DNA from 3 places in the Streptomyces sp. NPDC058008 genome. Region 1 is predicted to be linked to each of the others. Evidence: riboswitches for the same ligand, from Rfam matches in the RefSeq annotation. Region 1 holds a riboswitch; each other region holds the start of a gene.
The links. Region 1 has a riboswitch for cobalamin ahead of ACFVS9_RS08485 (energy-coupling factor ABC transporter permease). Riboswitches for the same ligand answer to the same signal wherever they lie in the genome.
Positions count from the first base shown of each region.

Region 2: linked by a shared signal. The riboswitch ahead of ACFVS9_RS16155 (ABC transporter substrate-binding protein) and the one ahead of ACFVS9_RS08485 (energy-coupling factor ABC transporter permease) in region 1 are both predicted to bind cobalamin.
Region 3: linked by a shared signal. The riboswitch ahead of ACFVS9_RS31015 (cobalamin biosynthesis protein) and the one ahead of ACFVS9_RS08485 (energy-coupling factor ABC transporter permease) in region 1 are both predicted to bind cobalamin.

Region 1 covers NZ_JBHVQX010000006.1:227,060-233,848, reverse strand. Annotated here, with positions in the region: gene cbiQ (cobalt ECF transporter T component CbiQ) at 1-419, opposite strand, end outside; gene ACFVS9_RS08490 (energy-coupling factor ABC transporter substrate-binding protein) at 426-794, opposite strand; gene ACFVS9_RS08485 (energy-coupling factor ABC transporter permease) at 803-1,519, opposite strand; cobalamin riboswitch at 1,549-1,733, opposite strand; gene ACFVS9_RS08480 (universal stress protein) at 1,800-2,729, opposite strand; gene ACFVS9_RS08475 (hypothetical protein) at 3,059-3,460, shown strand; gene ACFVS9_RS08470 (peptidoglycan-binding protein) at 3,471-5,054, shown strand; gene ACFVS9_RS08465 (protease inhibitor I42 family protein) at 5,068-5,541, shown strand; gene ACFVS9_RS08460 (hypothetical protein) at 5,588-5,998, shown strand; gene panD (aspartate 1-decarboxylase) at 6,134-6,559, shown strand.
Region 2 covers NZ_JBHVQX010000014.1:69,193-75,981, reverse strand. Annotated here, with positions in the region: gene ACFVS9_RS16170 (PRC and DUF2382 domain-containing protein) at 1-868, shown strand, start outside; gene ACFVS9_RS16165 (ABC transporter ATP-binding protein) at 926-1,807, opposite strand; gene ACFVS9_RS16160 (FecCD family ABC transporter permease) at 1,804-2,847, opposite strand; gene ACFVS9_RS16155 (ABC transporter substrate-binding protein) at 2,886-3,959, opposite strand; cobalamin riboswitch at 3,990-4,177, opposite strand; gene ACFVS9_RS16150 (hypothetical protein) at 4,264-4,431, opposite strand; gene ACFVS9_RS16145 (acyl-CoA dehydrogenase) at 4,428-6,266, opposite strand; gene ACFVS9_RS16140 (carbohydrate kinase) at 6,274-6,789, opposite strand, start outside.
Region 3 covers NZ_JBHVQX010000042.1:50,243-57,031, reverse strand. Annotated here, with positions in the region: gene ACFVS9_RS31025 (putative cobaltochelatase) at 1-1,272, opposite strand, end outside; gene ACFVS9_RS31020 (cobyric acid synthase) at 1,269-2,945, opposite strand; gene ACFVS9_RS31015 (cobalamin biosynthesis protein) at 2,942-3,886, opposite strand; cobalamin riboswitch at 4,015-4,144, opposite strand; gene ACFVS9_RS31010 (hypothetical protein) at 4,293-4,511, opposite strand; gene ACFVS9_RS31005 (anion permease) at 4,524-5,780, opposite strand; gene ACFVS9_RS31000 (class II aldolase/adducin family protein) at 6,029-6,691, shown strand; gene ACFVS9_RS30995 (alpha/beta hydrolase) at 6,759-6,789, shown strand, end outside.

The sequences.
Region 1 (6,789 bases):
GGCGCGGGCACCCCCGCCTTGACCAGGCGCGGCAACAGGTCGGACATCGGGGTGGTGAACGCGAACAGCAGGACCCCGAGCGACCCGGCCGAGGTGCGCAGCAGCAGTTCAGCGGCCCGTACCGGCCCCCCGTCCGCAAGGGTGACGAGCCCGCCGGGCCCGCCGACCTGCACGAGCAGGGTGGCGGCCCCGGTGACACAGAAACCCAGGGGCACCTTGTACGCCCGCCACAGGTGGCGGGCGCTCACACCGGCCGGCCCGAGCAGCACCGCCAGGGCGGCGGTGAGGATCAGGGCCGCCCCGGGCCAGGGCGGCAGCGAGAGGGCGAGGACCGTGAGCCCCAGACCGAGGACGGCCTTGTCCAGGGGATGGCGGCGGCGCCAGCGACTGCTGTGCGCCGCCGCGTCGATCGGCAGCACGTGCGCTCAGGTCCTTCGGGCCGTCGCCCCGCCGGCATCACTGCCGGCGCCGCCGCCGTCCTGTCGCGCGATGGCGCGCAGCTCCCCCTGACGGCGCCCGCGCCGCAGTCCGAAGTAGTAGGCGAGGACACCCGCGCCGAGTGCCGCCTGCAGGGCGAACAGGGCGGACTCGATCTCACCGGACGGCGGTTCGTACAGCGGGGAGAACCAGGGTTCGTAACCGGGATCGATCTCGGTGATCGCCGTCTCGGCCTGCGCGTCGGAGCCGCTGAACGGCTCCTTCTCCCCGTCGCCGAGGCCGAGGGCCAGAGGCAGGACGGCCAGCGCGGCCACGACGAGCAGCAGAAGCGCGTTGATCTTCGTGTTCCGGGTCATCCTCGTGTTCATCGGGCCACCGCCTCGGTCTCCGCCGCGGACTTCGCGGACCGGTCGCGCCGGCCCGAGAGGAACACGCCGAGCCGGGTCAGGTCTCCCTTGCTGGACTGCACGAGGAGACGCATCACCAGCACCGTCAGCAGCCCCTCGCTCACCGCCAGCGGGATCTGCGTGACCGCGAAGATGGAGCCGAACTTGCCGAGCGCGCCCAGGAATCCACTGCTCGGGTCCGGGAAGGCGAGCGCCAGCTGCACGCTGGTGACGCAGTAGGTGGACAGGTCCGCGACGAACGCCCCGAAGAAGACCGCCACCATCAGCGGAACGCCGTACCTGCGCAGCAGTCTGTAGACGGCGTACCCCGCCCAGGGCCCGACGATCGCCATCGAGAAGACGTTGGCGCCGAGCGTGGTCAGGCCGCCGTGCGCGAGCAGCAGTGCCTGGAACAGCAGGGTGATGGTCCCCAGGACCGCCATGATCGGCGGGCGGAACAGGATGGCTCCCAGCCCCGTACCCGTGGGGTGCGAGCAACTCCCTGTCACTGAGGGGATCTTCAGCGCGGAGAGTACGAACGTGAAGGCCCCGGAGGCCCCCAGGAGGAGCGTGCTCTCAGGGTTCTCCCTGACCTCACGCGTGAGTGACCGGACTCCGTGGACGACGAACGGCGCGGACGCGACACCCCAGGCGATCGCGTGCGCCGGAGGCAGAAAACCCTCGGCTATGTGCATGACTCGGCAGACCCTCTCCAGCACCTCGTGGATGGTTGAAGCGCCTTGGCCGGTCTCCTGGCTTACGGGTGACACCGCCCGAACTCCGCCTTCCCGGGTCACAAGGACCCAGTGGCTGCCCGCGAGGGCCGGAGCCGGACTTCCCGATCACAGTGGCGAGGGCCGCACCGGCATCACACCGGATTTCCCGTTCACCAAGGCGAGGTGACAGTAGTGCCGGGCGGGGGGCGAAGACAAGCGGCACCGTCCCAGGTCCGTGCGGGGCCGCGTGGCTCCCACCTCAGTCCTCGCCCTCCGCGAGCCCCTCCCCGGCCACTCCTCCCGCGTCACGGAGGTAGGGCACGATCTGGACCGGGCAGTGGGAGTGGTGCAGCAGCGCGTGCACGACGTGGCCGAGTCCCAGGACGGACACCCCGCGCCGCTCATGGCTCCCCATCACCAGGAGCTGGGCGTGCCGGCTCGCCTCCACGAGCGCGGAGGCGGTCGACCGGGCCTCGACCACCTCGGTCCGCACGGTGAGGCCGGGACGGCCTTCGCGGATCCGGGAGGCCAGCGCCTCCACGGGCCGCTCACCGGGGTCCGCGTCCCGCCCTGCCTCGTCGTGCGGGAGCTGCCGGGCCCCGAACCGGGCCAGCAGGTTCCGGACGCTCACCAACCGCAGAGGGCTGTCCCAGGCCAGCGCCTCCTGTCCGGCGCGTACCAGCCACCGGGCGTCGTGCTCGTCGCGCACGGCAGCGGTGACCGGCGCGCCGTGCGCCCGCGCGGTCTCCCCGCGCACCACGACGACGGGCGCGGGACTGCCGACGACGACACCCAGGCCCACCGAACCCAGCACGAGGGGGCCGAACCCGCCGGCGCCCCTGCTCCCGACGACGATCGTGCCGCTCGGCCGGACGGACGCGTGAAGCGCCGCAACCGGCTTCCGGCGGCTGAGCTTGACCGTGACATCGAGCTCGGGGAACCCCTGCCGGACCTCCGCCGCCGCCTCCGCCAACAGGTCGCTCCCGGCGGCCCGTACGTGCTCGGACGTCTCGTACGAGGCGAACCGGTCCAGGCGGTCCAGATCCAGGGCGTGCACGAGCACCAGACCACGCCCGTGCCGCATCGCGTCGGCCGCACCCCAGAGCGCGGCGGCCCGGGCGTGCTGCGACCCGTCGACCCCCACGACCGTCCTCGAATCGTGCGGGGCCTCGGACGGGCGTGTACGCATCGCCGCTCCTCACGCTGCTTCGGTGTCCGCACGTTCCATGCTGACACCGCCGGAGGGAACGCGGCCAGCGCAGGGGCGCCGACCAGCGCGTATGCGGCGCGCGGCCCGGGACGCGCGTCACGGACCACCCGGCACGGCGGCGCGCGTTCCCGTCCTGACCCGTCTCGTGACGCGCAGCGCACAGCGCACGGAGCCGTGGGGAGGCCGGGCGACCGGCCGGCGCGGGCCGTGCCGTGCCGTGCCGCGGGGTGGGTAATGTCGGAGAGTTGTGTGCGGCGGATGAAAGTGTGAACTTCGTATATGCGGTGGGTGCTAGCCTCCCTGCGGTCATGATCGAACGCATACGGGGGAGGCGCGCGGTGGGTTACGACGACTACCGGATCAAGGCCGGCATGACAGGCCAGGCCCTGCAACTCGACGACGCCGGCACGGAGATGGACCGCGTCAGCTCGGCCGTCAAGTCCCGCACGACCTACTCGTACGCCGAGGCGGGGGGCAGTGACGCCGCGTCGGCGATCAACGCGTTCGTCAAGGCGTGGGAGGCGGAGGCCAAGACCCTCGCCGCGGCGTTGCACGAGCTCGGCGGCAAGGTCCAGTTGGCCAAGAAGGAATACCGGGGCTCCGACGGCCTGGTGAGGATGGGCGTGGACAGCGTCTCCGTCGGCGACGAGAACGCTCGCGCCGTCCCGCCCGCACGGAGCGGGCTGACCTCGGCCCTCTCCAGTTACTGAGGCCGGGCCGGTGTCGATCTTCACCTCCCCTTTCGATTCCCCCGCCCTGCGCCTCGGCTGGCTCGCCGGCCTGTCCAAGAAGCTGCTCGGCGCCGGGAGCAAGAACGAGGTCCTCGACCTGATCGACGACGCCCTCTCGGTGCCCCGGCCAGGGGGCGACCAGGGCGTGCTGGAGGGCCTGGCGAGGCTCTACCTCGGCCAGGTCGGCAGCGTCGGCAGCGTGTTCGACCAGGTCGACCGGGTGGGCCGCAAAGGCCTTCCCGAGGTCTGGGCCGGCGACACGAGCGTCCTCGCCGCCGACGCGGTGAACGCCGCCGGGCGTTCGGCGACGCAGATGAGCGAGGCGTTCCACGGCGCCGCGAAGGTGCTGCTGACGCTCGGCGACGCGATAGGCGCCGCCCAGCGCAAGGACGAGCAGGGCCGCGGACAGCTGCTGGAGCAGAAGAAGATGCTCGGCGGCAGGGACGGCTTCTTCGACGACCTGCACGAGAACGACGAGGAGGAGTGGGACCGCAAGAACGCCGCCCACTTCGGTTCCTACGCGGTCGACCTGATGCACGAAGCCGTCTCCGAGGCGCAGGAGGCCACCCGTGTCGCGGCCCGGGACCTGAACAAGTGGGCCGCCGAGGCACGGGCCGGGAAGATGGGGACCAGCGAACTCACCGCCGTCGACAAGCTGATGCTCGCCGACACCGGCGTAGCGGGTGCCGACCCCGAGCTGAACGAGATCCTGAAGCCCGCCGAACTGGAACGCGCGTCGAAGCGCATGGACGAGCTGGACCTCGACGACGAGATGGCCATGGAGCGGATGCTGGCCCGATCGGACAACCCGCAGGAGCGGGCCTATCTGATGAAGGCCCTGGCCGCCGGACACAGCGTCGCCGACATCGGGGAGTTCCAGGACAAGATCCACGGCAAGGACGCCGACTGGATGCGCCGCCACCTCACGCCGGTGGTCACCGCCTCGGACAGCATGGACGACGAGGGCCTGGCACCGAACGGTTCGAACAACAACACCGACCACGCCACCTTCAACGGGCAGCGGTGGGTCCAGGGCGGCGACGGCTCCGAGGGCACCTGCGTGGCCTCGTCCACCGTCACGTCCCGCGCCATGGTCGACCCCATGTACGCCCTCGAACTCACCGGCGGCCCCGACGGCCAGGAGGAGGACCCCGAAGCCTTCAAGCAGCGCCTGGTGGCCGAACAGCACCGGCTGCACACCGAAGGGGACGGCGGCGAGAACTGGGGCGGCATGGGGCCGGAGGGGCAGGAACGGATCAACGACACCGCCGTCGGCAGCGCCACCGGCACCGACTACCAGCGCCAGGACCTGAACAGCGCCGCTGACCGAAGGGCGGTCCTCACCGAGGTCGAGAGGTCGGTGGCGCAGGGGCACCCGGTGCCGGTCGACGTCTCGGGCGAGAAGGGTGCCCACGCGATGACCATCATCGCCCAGGAGGGTGACATGCTCCAGGTGTACAACCCCTGGGGCTCGACCACCTGGGTCAGCGAGGACGACTTCATCAACGGCCACATGGGCAAGGCTTCCCACAGTGAACTCCCCAACGCGTACAGTGTCTATCTCCCCCGGTAGCAGGGGCGGTGCCGTGCTCGCGGCGGCCGCGCTCCTCGCTCTCGCCACGGGCTGCGGCCCCGGCGCCGACGAGCCGGCCGGCTCCGCCGGCACCACGAGCCGCCCGGTGAAGGACACCACCATCAGCGCCGAGCCGGGCGAGCGTTTCACGCTCACCGTCGACCAGAACGTCTCCACCCGCGAGTACTGGTACCTGGTTGACCCCCAGCCCGACAGCTCGGTCCTGGTCAGCCGCGGCCAGGACGACACGTCGGACTCCGGGGACGACCCGATGGCCGGTGCGGGCAGCCGGCTCACCTTCACCTTCGAGGCCAAGGGCGAAGGGACCACCCGGTTCACGCTGCTGCACTGCACCTTCACCACCTGCCAGGGCAACACCTCCACGCTCCCGCCCGGGACGACCGGTCCCTCCGCAACCCCGGACACGGGGGCTCCCTCCCCCTCCCCGGCTCCCGAGCGCATCACCTACACCGTCACGGTCGGCTGAACCGCAGCGGACCGGTCGGCCCAGACCAGATACCCGAGGCCCCGCCATGAACGACGCCCCGCACCCGCCGGACCGCACGGACGACGAGCTGGCCCGGCTCGACATCACCGTCCTGCTGCGCTACGGCCTCACCGCCGGGCCCGGCAGCCGGCGCACCGCCCTGTTCGGCGACGGCGCCGTCGCCGCGGCCGTCGTCCTCGACCGCCTCGGTACCGAGCCGCGCTCGGTCGCCTTCCTCGCCGACACCGTGCGCGCCGGCGGACTCGCCCGCGCCGCCGAGCTGCCCGAGCCCGTGCCCGGCCGCGAGGCGGCCGTGCTCGTACGGGAATGGCTGAGGTCCGGCGCCGAGATCGTGGGCGGGATCGCCGCCGACGACACCGCGGCCACCTGGCTGCGCGCCGTCGCGACCGTCATCGAACTGAAGCAGCTGACCCGGGCACGGGGCCGGAGCACCTGATCCGGACACCCGGTCCGGATCGCGGGCGGCCGGGGCGGGACCGCGCCACGGCCGCCCGCCACGCGCCCGATGTACAGTGAAGAACGCCCTTGACCTGCAAGAAGCAGGCAGGGAGCCGTCTTCTAGGAGTGCTGAATGCTGCGCACCATGCACAAGTCCAAGATCCACCGGGCCACCGTGACCCAGGCCGACCTGCACTACGTGGGCTCCGTGACGATCGACGCGGACCTGATGGACGCCGCGGATCTGCTGCCGGGCGAACTCGTGCACATCGTGGACATCGACAACGGTGCCCGCCTCGAGACCTACGTCATCGAGGGGGAGCGCGGATCCGGGGTCATCGGGATCAACGGCGCCGCCGCCCACCTCGTACACCCCGGTGACCTGGTCATCCTCATCAGCTACGCGCAGGTCGACGACGCCGAGGCGCGTGCCCTCGTACCGCGTGTGGTGCATGTCGACGCCGAGAACCGCATCGTCGCCCTGGGTGCCGACGCCTCCGCGCCCGTGCCCGGTTCGCGCACCGAACGCAGCCCGCACGCCGTCCCCGCGCGGAGCTGATCCGCTCCGGGAACCCGTGGTGGGAGCGCTTCCCGGGGCGGGAGTGACCGAGGGTACGTATGGACTCGGCAGGCGAGGGCAGCCGCACGGGGAGACGGTGGAGATGAGATCCACTCGTCCGGATCCGACCCACTCGTCGTGCTCGTCGCAGTTGGAGGACCGAGATGACCCATCCGAATCCCGACCCCGTACCGCCCGTGCCCGGGCCCCCGCCCATGCCGGGCCCGACC
Region 2 (6,789 bases), on a different contig from region 1:
CGACTGGATCACGGTCAAGACCGGCATGTTCGGCATGAAGGAGAGCTTCGTTCCGCTGGCCGGGGCCCGCCGCGTGGGCTCGGACCTGCACGTCTCGCACCCGAAGGACCGCGTCAAGGAAGCCCCCCGGGTGGACGCGGACGCGCACCTGTCCGTATCGGAGGAGGAGGAGCTCTACCGGCACTACGGCATGACCAGGAAGGGCACCGGGCACGCCGGGGCGGGCGGCGACGCGCGCACGACGTCCGGGACCGGAACGGGTGCCATGGGTGCCGCGGGTGCGGCCGGGGCGGCGGGAGCGGCCGGCACCGCGCGCACCGGGACGACCGGTCAGGCGCAGGCCGCCGGCACCACGGCCGGCATGGGGAGGCACCGCGACACGGACGCCTCCGCCACGTCGCGCCCGCTCGCCGGAGCCGGAGCCGAGCGGTCCGCCACGGGTACCGGCCGCGAGGAGATGGTCCGGTCCGAGGAGCAGCTCCAGGTCGGGACCGAGGAGTACGAGAGCGGCAGGGCCCGCCTGCACAAGTACGTGGTGACCGAGAACGTCACCCGGACGGTGCCGGTGTCCCACGAAGAGGTCCGCGTGGTGCGCGAACCCCTGAAGCCGGGCGAGAAGGGAGCGGGCGTCAAGGGGGGCGGCGAACTCGGCGAGCAGGACGTCGAAGTCACCCTGCACGCCGAACGGGCCACCGTCCGCAAGGAGGCGGTCCCCGTGGAGCGGGTCCGTCTCGAGACCAGCAAGGTCACCGAGCAGAAGGAAGTGTCCGCGGAGCTCCGCAAGGAGAAGATCGACTACGCGGACGGCAAGGACACGGGCAGCGGCAAGGACATGGGCGGCGAGTTCGGCGAGGGACGTCGTCGCTGACCCCTCACACAGCGGCGGGAGGCCGCGCGACACCGACGAGGGGCGGACCCGGGCGGTTCACGGGCCCGCCCTCCCGCCGTCCGCCGGAGCCGCGTGGACGGCCTCCGCTCCGCCGGGTGCCGGTCCCGGGCGGGCGGGTCGCCCGGGCAGGAAGCGCACCGAGGGGCGCCCTCCCGGCCCGTCCGGCGTGACCACCGCGCGTACGCGGTAGACATCGGCGATGAGTTCCTCGGTGATGACCTCCGAGGGCGTTCCGCCGGCCACCACCCTGCCCTCCTTCATGACCGTCACCCGGTCGCAGAACATGGCGGCCAGGTTGAGGTCGTGCAGCGCGATCACCGCGGTCACGGGCAGTGCGGCGACCAGGGAGAGCAGTTCCAGCTGGTGCTGGATGTCGAGGTGGTTCGTGGGCTCGTCCAGGAGGAGTTCACGTGGCTCCTGCGCGAGGGCGCGGGCGATCTGGACCCGCTGGCGCTCACCGCCGGACAGGGTGTGCCAGGACTGCGCGGCGCGCTCGGCGAGCCCGGTGCGGGCGAGGGCCTCGCGCACGGCGTCCTCGTCCTCGGGGCCGGACGCGGACCAGGCGCGCCGGTGCGGGATGCGGCCGAGGCGTACGACGTCCAGGACGCTCAGGTCGACCTGGGTGGCCGCGTGCTGGTCGACGACCGCCACGCGGCGGGCCACAGCCCTGCGGCCGGTCTCGGCGAGCGTGCGGCCGTCGAGGGTCACGACGCCCGCGCCCGGGGCGAGCACGCCCGACATCACCCGCAGCAGCGTGGTCTTGCCCGACCCGTTGGGTCCCAGGAGCCCGACCGTGCTGCCGGGCCTCGGCGCGACGCTGACCCCGTCGAGGACGATCCTGCCGCCGGCCTCCCTGCTGACGCGCTCGGCCCGCAGCCCGTCGCCGGGGGCGTCCGTCGCGGACGTGGGCCGGATCATGCGCTCCTCCGGGTGCGGTAGAGGACCAGGACGAACGCGGGCACCCCGATGAGGGAGGTGACCACCCCGACCGGGACCTCCTGCGGATCGAGGACGGTCCTGGCCAGGGTGTCGACCCAGACCAGGAACACGGCCCCGGCGAGCGCGGTCACCGGCAGCAGCCTGCGGTGGCCCGAGCCCGCCAGTGCCCTGGCGGCGTGCGGCAGGACGAGGCCGACGAAGCCGATGGCGCCCGCCGAGGCGACGAGGGCCGCGGTGAGCAGCGCGGTCGTGCAGAGCAGCACGATCCTGGTGCGCGCGACGTGCACCCCGAGGGCCGCCGCGGCGTCCTGCCCGAAGGCGAAGGCGTCGAGGGTGCGGGCGTGGCCGAGGCAGATCAGCAGGGTCACGGCCAGCACGGCGGAGCTCATCCACACGTCGCCCCAGCCGACCCCGCTCAGCGAGCCGAGGAGCCAGAAGAGGACGCCCCGGGTCTGCTCGGCGTCGGCGGCGGTCATCACGACGAAGGACGTGAGCGCGGAGAACAGCTGCATGGCCGCCACCCCGGAGAGCACGACCCGGTCGGTGGATCCGCCGAGTGTGTGGCTCAGCAGCAGCACCAGGGCGAAGGAGCACAGGGCTCCGGCGAACGCGCCGCCGGAGACCGACACCGCTCCCCCGCCGACGCCCAGGACGACGACCACGACGGCGCCGGTGGACGCACCCGACGAGACGCCGAGGACGAAGGGGTCCGCGAGCGGGTTGCGCAGCAGCGACTGCATCACGGTGCCGCACACCGCGAGCCCGGCGCCGCACACGGCGGCCAGCAGGGTGCGGGGCATGCGCAGGTTCCAGATGATGCCGTCGCGGATCGGGGTCAGCCGTCCCTCCCCGAGGCCGAGGTGCGAGGCCACCGCGGACCAGACGTCGGGGACGGAGATGCGGGCGGGGCCGATCGTGACGGCGACCGCGACGGACAGGAGCAGCAGGGCGAGGCCGGCGCCCCACAGGAGGCCTTCGCGCACGATGCGGGCTCCGGCGGCCACCTGGACGGGGGGCACCGGCTCCGCGTGTACGTCCGGGGCCTGTTCGGTCCGCGTCACCCCGCGAGCCCGAACGAACGCAGCGCCGCCGCGACGCGTTCCACGCCCTCCACGGTCCGGATCGTCGGGTTCATGGCCTGGCCGCTGAGCAGCACGTACCGCTTGTCGCGGACGGCGTCCATGTTCTTCGTGGCGGGGTTGGACTCCAGGAACGCGATCTTCCTGGCGGCGCTCTCGGCCGTCTGCGACTTGCGGGTGAGGTCGCCGACGACCAGCACGTCGGGGTTGCGGTCGGCGACGGTCTCCCAGTTGATCTGGGGCCACTCCTCGTGGGTGTCGTCGAAGACGTTCTTCGCGCCGATCTCCTCGGTGATGATCCCGGGGGCGCCGCAGCATCCCGCCAGGTAGGGGGCCTCCGCGTTGGCGAACCAGTAGAGCAGGGTGGCGTCGGACGCGTCGATGTCCGCGGTGGCCCGGTCGACGCGGTCCCGGAGGCTCGTGACGAGCTTCTCGCCGCGCTCGGGTACGCCGAACACCGCGGCGAGGTCGCGTACTTCGCCGTAGACGCTGTCCATGGTCAGGCGCTCGGTGCGGGAGCCGTCGCTGCTGCCGGTGTTGTCCTTGCCCGCGCAGTCGGTGGGTGAGAGGTAGGTGGGGACACCCAGCTCCTCGAACCGGTCGCGGGTCGCGACACCGCCCTTGCCGAGCGTGGATTCGAAGGAGGCGCTGACGAAGTCGGGTTCCTCGGCGAGGACCTTCTCCGAGGAGGGCTGGTTCTCCGCGATGCGGGGGACCCCGGCCTCGTCCTTCTCCAGGCCCTTCATCACCGGGTCGGTCCAGGTCGCGGTCCCGGCGAGCCGGTCGGCGAGGCCCAGGGAGAGGAGGATCTCCGTCGATCCCTGGTTCAGCGAGACGGCATGGCGCGGAGGCGCGTCGACGGTGACCGTGCGGCCGCAGTTCTCCAGCGTCACGGGGAAGCCGGCGGCGGACCCCGCCCCCTCGGCCCGCCCGGATGTGCCCCCGTCCGTGCCGCACGCGGTCAGGAGGAGGAGTCCCGCGACGAGCGGGGCGGTTCGGCGTACGGTGCTGGCTATGGGCGGCACGGAGTCCCTCGGCGTCTCTGGGCCCATGCGCGGAGCCCGCTACGGTGTTCCGCTCCCGGTGCGGAAGCGGGTGCCAGCAGGTCTTCGGACTCGGGTTCGTCCGGACGGAGCGCCTTCCCGGTGCACCCGAGGGTGTCCCAGTGGCCGTGGCCCCGCCCGTCCCCCTCACCGCTGCGCGTCAGCTCCGGATTCGCACCGGATTCCCTGACTCCACGTGGAGTGTGACTGGCGCCTGCAAGCTATCACGCGGCGTGTCGGCGGCTCCCGGGGCCGTCGCCGGTACGAGGGGGCGGGACCTGCCCCGCCGTACCGGCGGCGGCCGTCGGGTGGTTCAGCGCTTGTGGTGAACCGATTCGCCGCAGTCGGTCCGGGGCTTCCCGCAGCGGCGGGCGAGCACGGACGTCGTACCCCAGTAGGCCAGCAGGACCGCGCGCAGGCCCAGGATCTCCAGGCGCTCGCCCAGCCTGCCGCACACCGCCTGTTCCCTCGGCGCGCTCACCGGGCGTCCGCCGGGGCGGTGTTCCAGGAGCCCTCGGGATCGTCGTAGGCGTCCGCGTAACCGGGTCCGGCGATCGGCCAGTCGGCGAGCAGCGCCTCGGGCAGGGCGAAGGCGTCGGCCAGTTGGGGGGCGTGCCCGGCGACCGCGGCGATCAGCTCCTCGGAGGTCTCCGCCAGGGCCTCGACCTGGGCGCCGTTCAGGAGGCCGGCGGCCAGCAGATCACCGCTGTTGCGGGCCAGCCACTCGACGGCGAACAGCCGCTCCAGCTCTCCCAGCCGGTCCCTGGCGGCCCCTTCGGGCAGCGCGGCGCGCGCCTCGGCGTAGGCTTCGGCGGCCTGCCGGTAGGCGTAGGCCTCGACCCCGCGCAGGGCGTGTCCGGCGGCCGCGTTCCACCGCCCCCGGGCGTCGGCGTCCGGTGCCCGCAGTGCGCGTTCCCTGGCCCGGGCGAACCAGATGTCCTGCACGGAGGCCAGGAGCGCGCGGAGGTGGCGGGGGTCGGCCAGGTCACCGGTGTACGGCACCGGGGTGTCCTCCCGGCCCGGCTCGGCGGCGAAGAGCATGTCGCCCGCCGCCTTGGCGTACAGGGCGATGTTGTCGCCCTCCGCCGTGATGGCCCCCTCGACCCCCGTGACCAGTTCGGTCATGCCGTTGTTCTCCAGCAGGGCCTGTGCGCCGCAGCGTTCACGGCTCTCGACGATGACTTCACGGGCCCGCCAGGTGATCCACGCCTTGGCGACGTCGACGAGCCGCGCCGCGTCGGCCCGGCCCTCCTCGTCCGTACAGGCCTCCCAGCGCTCCTGTGCCCTGCGGTAGAGGAGGCTCATCGCGAAGACCGTGGCCATGGCCGAGGCCAGCGGTCCGTGGTGGGTCCGGTGGGCGTTGACGGGTACGGGCGGCGTGCCCCGGCCCCCGGAGATCATGCGGTGGCCGCCGTAGCGCACGGCGACCGCCAGGGTCGCGCGGGCGGAGCCGGCCGCGCAGGCGCTCATGGAGATCCGGCCGGGGGTGACCCGCCCGATCGAGGTCATGAACCGCCGCCGCCTGTCCCCGGGGCCGGTCCTGAACTCCTCGTGGGCGCCGACCGCGGATCCGAGGAGGGCGTCCCGCGCGACGAAGAGCCGGTCGAACGAGGTGAGGCAGTGGTCCACCGGGCTGCCCATGCGGGCGGGGAGCGGCCTCACCCGGATCCCGGGCAGCGCCTCCACCTCGTCGGTGAGCGGCACCAGGAAGAGGCGCACCCCGTGGTCCGACCCGTCGGCCATCAGACGCGCGGCGACCAGGCCCGACTTCGCCCCGCCCGCCGGGCTGGTGTTGGGCATGAACTTCTGCGCGCCCGCGTTCGGGGTGTGCAGGACGAAGCCGTCCCGCTCACGGTCGTACGTCGCGGTGGTCTCCATGGCCGCCGCGTTGTTGCCGTGCGCCACCTCCGTGCAGAGGAAGGTTCCGATGCGCCGCAGTGTCAGGTAGTCCGACAGGTCGCGGCGGCCGGCGCACTCGTGGTCGAGGAGGCTGCCGAGGAAGAGGTTGTAGTGGATGCCCGCCACGGTGGTCAGGGCGGGGTCCACCGGGCCCAGCCAGGTGTGCAGGGCGGCCAGTGCCCGCGGGTCGGCGGCGAGCCGTGCTCCGCTGTCGAGGGACCGGTTGAGGACCCGCAACCGGTCGTAGGCGAGTTCCAGTCGCTCCTGGGGCGTTCCGCCGACCGGGCGGCGGAACGGTTCTGTGCTGATCAGCCGCTGCCAGAACCCGTGTTCACGACGGAATTCCGGACCGAGGAGGACACCGGTCAGCAGTTCGGTCGCGGACGGTGGGACGGTATCGGTAAGGGTCACGGTCATAACGAAATCAACGACCGGGGTACGGGCGAGGACACCCTGGACGCCCCTGCCGCTCCGGGGCGGGCGGACCGGTCAGGGCGGCCTCCAGCTCCCCCGCGTCGGGAGGCAGGGCGCCGGCCCGTGAGACGGTCACCGCGGCCGACGCCACGGCGTGCCGGAGCACGTCGTCCAGGACGGCGGGGTCCGGGCGGCGCAGCCGGGTCCGCCCCCGCGCCCCGAGCAGTCCGTACGAGGCCAGGGCGTGCAGCGTGCCCGACATGAAGGCGTCGCCCGCCCCCACCGTGTCCACGACGCGCACGGGCGGGGCTCCGGTGCGCACGGCCGGGCCGTGCGGGAACGCCGTCGCGCCGCCGGCTCCGCGGGTGAGCAGCACGAGCGACGGCCCGGACCGCAGCCACCGCGCGGCGGCCTCCTCCGGGTCCTCGTCCGGGTACAGCCACCGCAGGTCCTCGTCGCTGGCCTTGACGATGTCGCTCAGCTCCACGAAGCGCTCCGCCCGGGCCACGGCCCGGGCGCGGTCCCC
Region 3 (6,789 bases), on a different contig from region 1:
GCCCTCGCCCAGACCGGGCACGCTGAGCACCTTCGTGCGGAACGGCTCGCCGGCCCGCACCGGCTGTCCTTCCCCGCCACCGCCGCCCGGCGCGGGCGCGTCGCCGCTCCCGGCCTCCTCCCGGCCGGGCGCGGCGGAACCGCCCTCGTCACGGCCGCCCGGGTCCGCACCGCCGTCGTCCGGGCCACCGCCCTGCGGCGGGACCCCGCCGCCGGGACCGTCCGGGCCCGGGTCGGGATCGTCGTCGCCCCCGCCCTGGCCGTCCGCCGCGTCCCGGAGGGCGTCGTCCAGCCTGTCCTCGTCGAGTCCGGGCGCGTCGAACGGGTTGCGCCGACGCCGATGGGGGAGCGCCAGGAGCGCCGCCTGCCGCACGTCGTCCGCGACGACCTCCTCGCGCCCCGCCCACGCGGCCAGCGCCGTCGCGGTGCGGGCCATGACGATGTCGGCGCGCATCCCGTCCACCTCGAACGCCGCGCACGTCGCCGCGATCTGGCGCAACACGCCGTCGCCGAGCACCACACGGGGCAACAGGGCGCGCGCGGCGACGATGCGCTCGCGCAACGCCGCCTCCTCGCCGGCCCACCGCGCGGCGAACCCGGCCGGGTCGTCGTCGTAGGCGAGCCTGCGCCGTACGACCTCGACGCGCAGGTCCGTCTCCCGCGAGGCGGCCACCTCGACGGTCAGCCCGAAGCGGTCCAGCAACTGCGGCCGGAGCTCGCCCTCCTCCGGGTTCATCGTCCCGACCAGCAGGAAGCGCGCCGCATGACGGACCGACACGCCTTCGCGCTCGACGTAGGAGGCCCCCATGGCCGCCGCGTCGAGCAGCAGGTCCACGAGGTGGTCGTGGAGCAGATTGACCTCGTCGACGTACAGGATCCCGCGATGGGCCTCCGCCAGGAGCCCCGGCTCGAAGGCCTTCACGCCCTCCGAGAGGGCCCGTTCGATGTCGAGTGCCCCGACCAGCCGGTCCTCCGACGCGCCGACCGGCAGCTCCACGGTCCGCGCCGGACGCGACACGCCCGCGGCCGTCTCGTGGGGGCCGTCGGGACACGCCGGATCGGGTGCCGTCGGGGCGCACGAGAAACGGCACCCCGCCACGACCGCGACCTCGGGCATGAGGGCGGCCAGCGCCCGAACGGCGGTGGACTTGGCGGTGCCCTTCTCCCCCCGCACCAGGACCCCGCCGACGGCGGGACTCACGGCGTTGAGCAGCAGTCCGAGCCGCAGATCGTCCTGCCCGACGATGGCGGTGAAGGGATACGGCGTACTCACGGAGCCTCCTCTGTAGCGATCACATCTGCACGGTCGGACGCGGCCGCGGCGGCCCCGCCCCATGGGCCGGGGCGCCCGCCGGCCCCTTGTGGCGCGCCGGGCGCGGGGACGGGTGCGGGCGGTGTCCGTACCGCTCCGGGAGCCGGCGCGGGCGGTGCCCCCGGCGCCCCCGGTGCTCCCGGTGCGAGGAACGGCAGCCCCTCCGGCGCGCCCGTCTCGATCAGCCGCCACAGGGCGTCCGTGTCCGCGTGCTCCTCGATCAGGTCCCCCAGCCGGTCCAGCTGTTCCTCCCGCAGCGCCCCGAAGCTCGTGTCCGGCGCCGCCGTGAACCGCCGCCCCGCGGCCCGCGCGACCTCGGCCAGGAACGCCCGCCGGAAGGAGTCGCTCTCCAGCGACCCGTGCCAGTGCGTCCCCCACACGGAGCCGGCCCGGCACCCGTCCAGGAACGGCTCGCCGCCGTCCACCTCGGCGACCCCGTGGTGGATCTCGTACCCCTCCACCGGTTCGCCGAGGGCCGTTCCGACCGGGCGGGCCAGGACCTTCTCGCGGCCGAAGCGGACCCGCACCGGCAGCAGCCCGAGGCCCTTCACCACACCGGCCCGCGACTCCACGTCGTCCTCGATGCGCTCACCCAGCACCTGGAACCCCCCGCAGATCCCCAGCACCGGCCGCCCCTCGGCGGCCCGCCGCTCCAGGGCGCCGGCCAGACCCCGCTCGCGCAGCCACGCCAGCGCCTTCACCGTGCCCCGCGTGCCCGGCACGATGACCAGGTCAGCGTCGGCGAGTTCCTCCGCCCGGTCCACGAACCGCACCACCACACCCGGTTCGGCCGCCAGCGCGTCCACATCGGTGAAGTTCGACATGAGCGGCACCGCGCACACCGCGACCCGCAGCACGTCCTCACCGTGCGGCGGGGCCACGACCGACTCCCGTACGGCACCGCGCATCGAGACCCGCAGCCCGTCCTCCTCGTCGATGCCCAGACCGTGGGCGTACGGCAGCACCCCGTACGTCCGCCGGCCCGTGAGCCCCAGCAGCATGTCGAGGCCGGGCTCCAGCAGCGACACGTCACCGCGGAACTTGTTGACGAGGTATCCGGCGATCAGTGACTGGTCCTCGGCGCTCAGCAGCGCCGTCGTGCCGAAGAACGAGGCGAACACGCCGCCCCGGTCGATGTCGCCGACCACCAGCACGGGGAAGCGCGCGGCCCGCGCGACGCCCATGTTCACGATGTCCGTGCGCCGGAGGTTGATCTCGGCCGGACTGCCCGCCCCCTCGCAGATCACCGCGTCATGACTGCCCCGCAACTGCTCCAGACAGTCCGTGACCGTCCCCAGCAGAGCCTCCTGCCGCCCCCCGTGGTAGCCGCGCGCGCTCATCTCGCCGACCGGCCTGCCCATCAGGACGACCTGGCTGGAGCGGTCGCCGCCCGGCTTGAGCAGCACCGGGTTCATCAGCGCCGACGGCTCCACCCGGGCCGCCTGCGCCTGCATCGCCTGGGCCCGGCCGATCTCCGCCCCCTCCCGGGTGACGAACGAGTTCAGCGACATGTTCTGCGCCTTGAACGGCGCGACCTTCACCCCCCGGCGCACCAGCCACCGGCAGATCCCGGCCGTGACGACGCTCTTGCCCGCGTCCGACGTGGTTCCCGCGACCAGCAGTCCGCCGCTCATGTGACTCTCCGTCCCACGGCCAGCCGCCCCGCCGCACACACGGCGAGGGCCAGCACACTCACCCGGCGCGACAGCCGCACCGCGCGTTCGATGTCCGTGACCCGCACGTCCCGGCCCGCCCCGCCGTTGAGCACCGGCCGGTGCTCGACCCGTCCGCCGTAGGCCAGGGTGCCGCCCAGCCGTACGCCGAGCGCCCCCGCGAACGAGGCCTCCACCGGCCCCGCGTTGGGGCTCGGATGCCGGCCGGCGTCGGCCCGCCAGGCCCGGACGGCCTCGCGCGGGCGGCCCCCGGCGGCCACCGCGAGCACGGCGGTGAGCCGAGCCCCTGGCCAGCCGGCGACGTCGTCGAGCCGGGCCGACGCCCAGCCGTAGCGCCGGTGACGCGGCGACCGGTGCCCGACCATCGCGTCGAGCGTGTTGACCGCCCGGAAGCCGACCAGCCCCGGTACACCGGCGAGGGCGCCCCACACCAGGGCCCCCACGACGGCGTCGGAGGTGTTCTCGGCGACGGACTCCACCACCGCGCGGGCGATCCCCGGTCCGTCCAGCGCCTGCGGATCGCGGCCGCACAGGTGCGGCAGCCGCTCCCGGGCCAGCTCGACGTCCCCGGCGGCCAGGGCCCCGCCGATGGCGCGGGCCTCCCGGCCCAGCGACGTGCCGCCGACGACGGACCAGGTGGCCGCCGCGGTCAGTGCCACGGCGGCGGCGGGACGGTTCCGTACGGCGCGGGCGGCCAGCGCGGCGGCGCCCGTGGCGCCTCCGGCGCAGACCAGCGCGTGCAGCGCGCCCCGGCCCCGGTGGTCGCCCCACAGGCGGTTCTCGACGCCCGCCGCGGCACGGCCGAAGGCGGCGACGGGATGACCGCGCCGGGGGTCACCGAGCAGCAGGTCGCCGATCAGGCCGGCGGCGGCGCCGTACGCGAAGATGCGGTCGGCTCGCACCGCTCAGCCGGCCGTCGCGCCTCGGTGGACCTTCGCGGCAGGTGGTACGGCGACCGACGCAGGGCAGCCCGACATGGCGTATGTCCTCACTCAGGGTCCGCGCCCTGGTTCGACGTGACCGGCGACGAGAGTCTCCTGGCTCCCGGATCCGCAGTTCCTCCGGCCTTCCAGTCCGCGGTGGCGGACCGTGACTTCCGTATGGAGGCTGCTCCCCGGTGACAGTGGCGGGACCGCGCCGGATTCGCACCGGCTTCCTCTGCTGTCGCCGTAAATGGCTCCGGCAGTCCACCACGCTCCGCGAATGTCCGTCAACCTGCCGTTGACCTGCGAGGCTTCGGTGTGCTCAGACGCACACCGGGCCGGACACGCCCGTGGTGTGTCCGGCCCGGTGCGTCCGCAGGGGGATTCAGGCGACGATCAGGTAGATGCCGTACGCGACGGCCGCCGCGCACAGCGCGAAGCAGGCGTACGCGCCGGTGCGCGCCAGGACGCTGCCGCCGCCCCGCGCCGTGGACGTCTGCCTGGCGAGGCCGGTGACGCCGAGGGTGAAGAGGCCGACCAGCGCGACGGTGATCACGAGGCTGACGCCGAAGACGGAAGCGAGAGCTGCCCAGTCGATGTTCATGCGGATCTGTCCTTACACCGTGGCCGGCCGGTCGGCCGGGGTCTCGGCCGTCGCGGACGGGGCGTGGATGGTGGTCTTGAGGTCCGGCACGCTCACGCCGGCGGGCGGCGGGGCGACCGCCGCGATGGCGGTCGTCACGACACCCGCGGGCTCGCCCTCGGGCGCGTTGACGTTGGTGTGGTCGACCGGCTTGCGGCGCGACAGCAGCCAGATGGCGCCGGAGCCCGCGACCAGCAGGACCGCGACCACCGCGACGCCCCAGGGCCCCTGCTTGGTGAGGAACTCGGCCCCCGCGCCGACGAGTCCGGCGGCCGGCAGGGTCAGACCCCAGGCGACGAACATCCGGGTGGCGGTGGACCAGCGGACCACACCGCCCTTGCGGCCGAGACCCGCGCCCATCACCGCGCCGGAGCAGGACTGGGTGGTCGAGAGGGAGAAGCCGAGGTGCGAGGAGGCCAGGATGACCGTCGCCGCACTCGTCTGGGCCGCGAAGCCCTGCGGCGGACGCAGGTCGGTGAGACCGCTGCCCATGGTGCGGATGATGCGCCAGCCGCCGAGGTAGGTGCCCAGGGCGATGGCCACGCCCGCGGAGGCGATGACCCAGACGGGCGGGTTGGAGCCGGGGGAGAGGACACCGCCGGTGACCAGGGCCAGGGTGATGATGCCCATGGTCTTCTGCGCGTCGTTGGTGCCGTGCGCGAGCGAGACGAGACCGGCCGAGGCGATCTGCCCGGCGCGGTAGCCCTTCGCGGTGGACCTGAGCTGGGCCTCGTCGGTGATCTTCCGGTTGAGGCGGTACGTCAGCTTCGTGGCCAGCAGCGCGGCGACACCGGCCACGACGGGCGCGGCGACGGCGGGCAGCAGGACCTTCGTCACGACGGTGCCGCCGTTGATCGAGGACCAGCCGGCCGACATCACCGCGGCGCCGATGAGGCCGCCGAAGAGTGCGTGGGAGGAACTGGAGGGCAGGCCGACCAGCCAGGTCAGCAGATTCCACAGGATGGCGCCGACGAGCGCGGCGAAGATGACCTCGGTTCTGAGGCCGTTCTCATTGATGATCCCGCCGGAGATCGTCTTGGCGACCTCCACCGACAGGAACGCGCCGACGAGGTTGAGAACGGCGGACATGGCCACCGCCGTCTTGGGCTTGAGAGCGCCGGTCGAGATGGTGGTGGCCATCGCGTTGGCGGTGTCGTGGAAACCGTTCGTGAAATCGAACACGAGAGCTGTCACGATCACGATCGCGAGCAGCAGCGTGATGTGTTCCATTTACCCAGGCAATCGTTCGACGTCATTGGCACGTGGAACGTAAGCAACCTGGGTGAACGGAAGATGAACTGGGCAGGGCGGCACGGTGACCCCATTCGCGTACGCGGGTTCCGCTTGTGTGCGGCAGGAGGAGGGCGGAGGGCCGCGGGCGGTGCGGGGCCCGGATCCCGGAAGGCGCGGACGGCCCCGGCCGCGACCGTTCCGTCCCGTCGGGGAGACCTCGGTCACGTGCCCCCTAGGATCCCCGTATGAGTGACGTGGACAGCGACGCGGTCCGCCGCGCGTGGGACGGTGTCGTCGCGACGGCCCGGCGGACCGCCGCCGACGGCCTGGTCGTCGGGACCTCGGGCAACGTCTCGGCCCGGGTCGGCGACCTCGTCCTGGTCACCCCGAGCGGGGTGCCCTACGACCGGCTGGGCCCCGGGGACGCGGTCGGGACCGACCTGGAGGGACGGCAGGTCCTGGGAGACATGGTCCCGACCAGCGAACTCCCGCTCCACCTGGCGGTCTACCGCGGCACCGGCGCCGCGGCCGTCGTCCACACCCACGCCGTGCACGCGACGGCCGTCTCCACCCTCGTCACCGAGGTCCCCCTCGTCCACTACGCCGCCGCCCTGCTCGGCGGCCCCGTCCGCACCGCCGCCTACGCGCGCTACGGCAGCGCCGAACTGGCCCGCGGCATGATGACCGCCCTGCGCGGCCGCACCGGCTGCCTGCTGCGCAACCACGGCACCGTCACCTACGGGAACACCCTCGACGAGGCCTACGACCGCACCGCCCAGCTCGAATGGATGTGCAGGCTCTGGCTCACCGCGAGCTCCGTGCCCGGCCACCGCCCCGCCCTGCTCACCCCGGACCAGCTGCGCGAGGTCCAGGACGCCCTGGAGACGTACGGCCAGCCGCCCGGCTGAGCCCGCCCCCGCACCGTACGGCCCCCGCCCGCTGGCAGCCGGCGCCGGCGCCCGGGACACTGGAGCCGTGCGCCCGGCAACAGCGGCGGCAGTGGCCG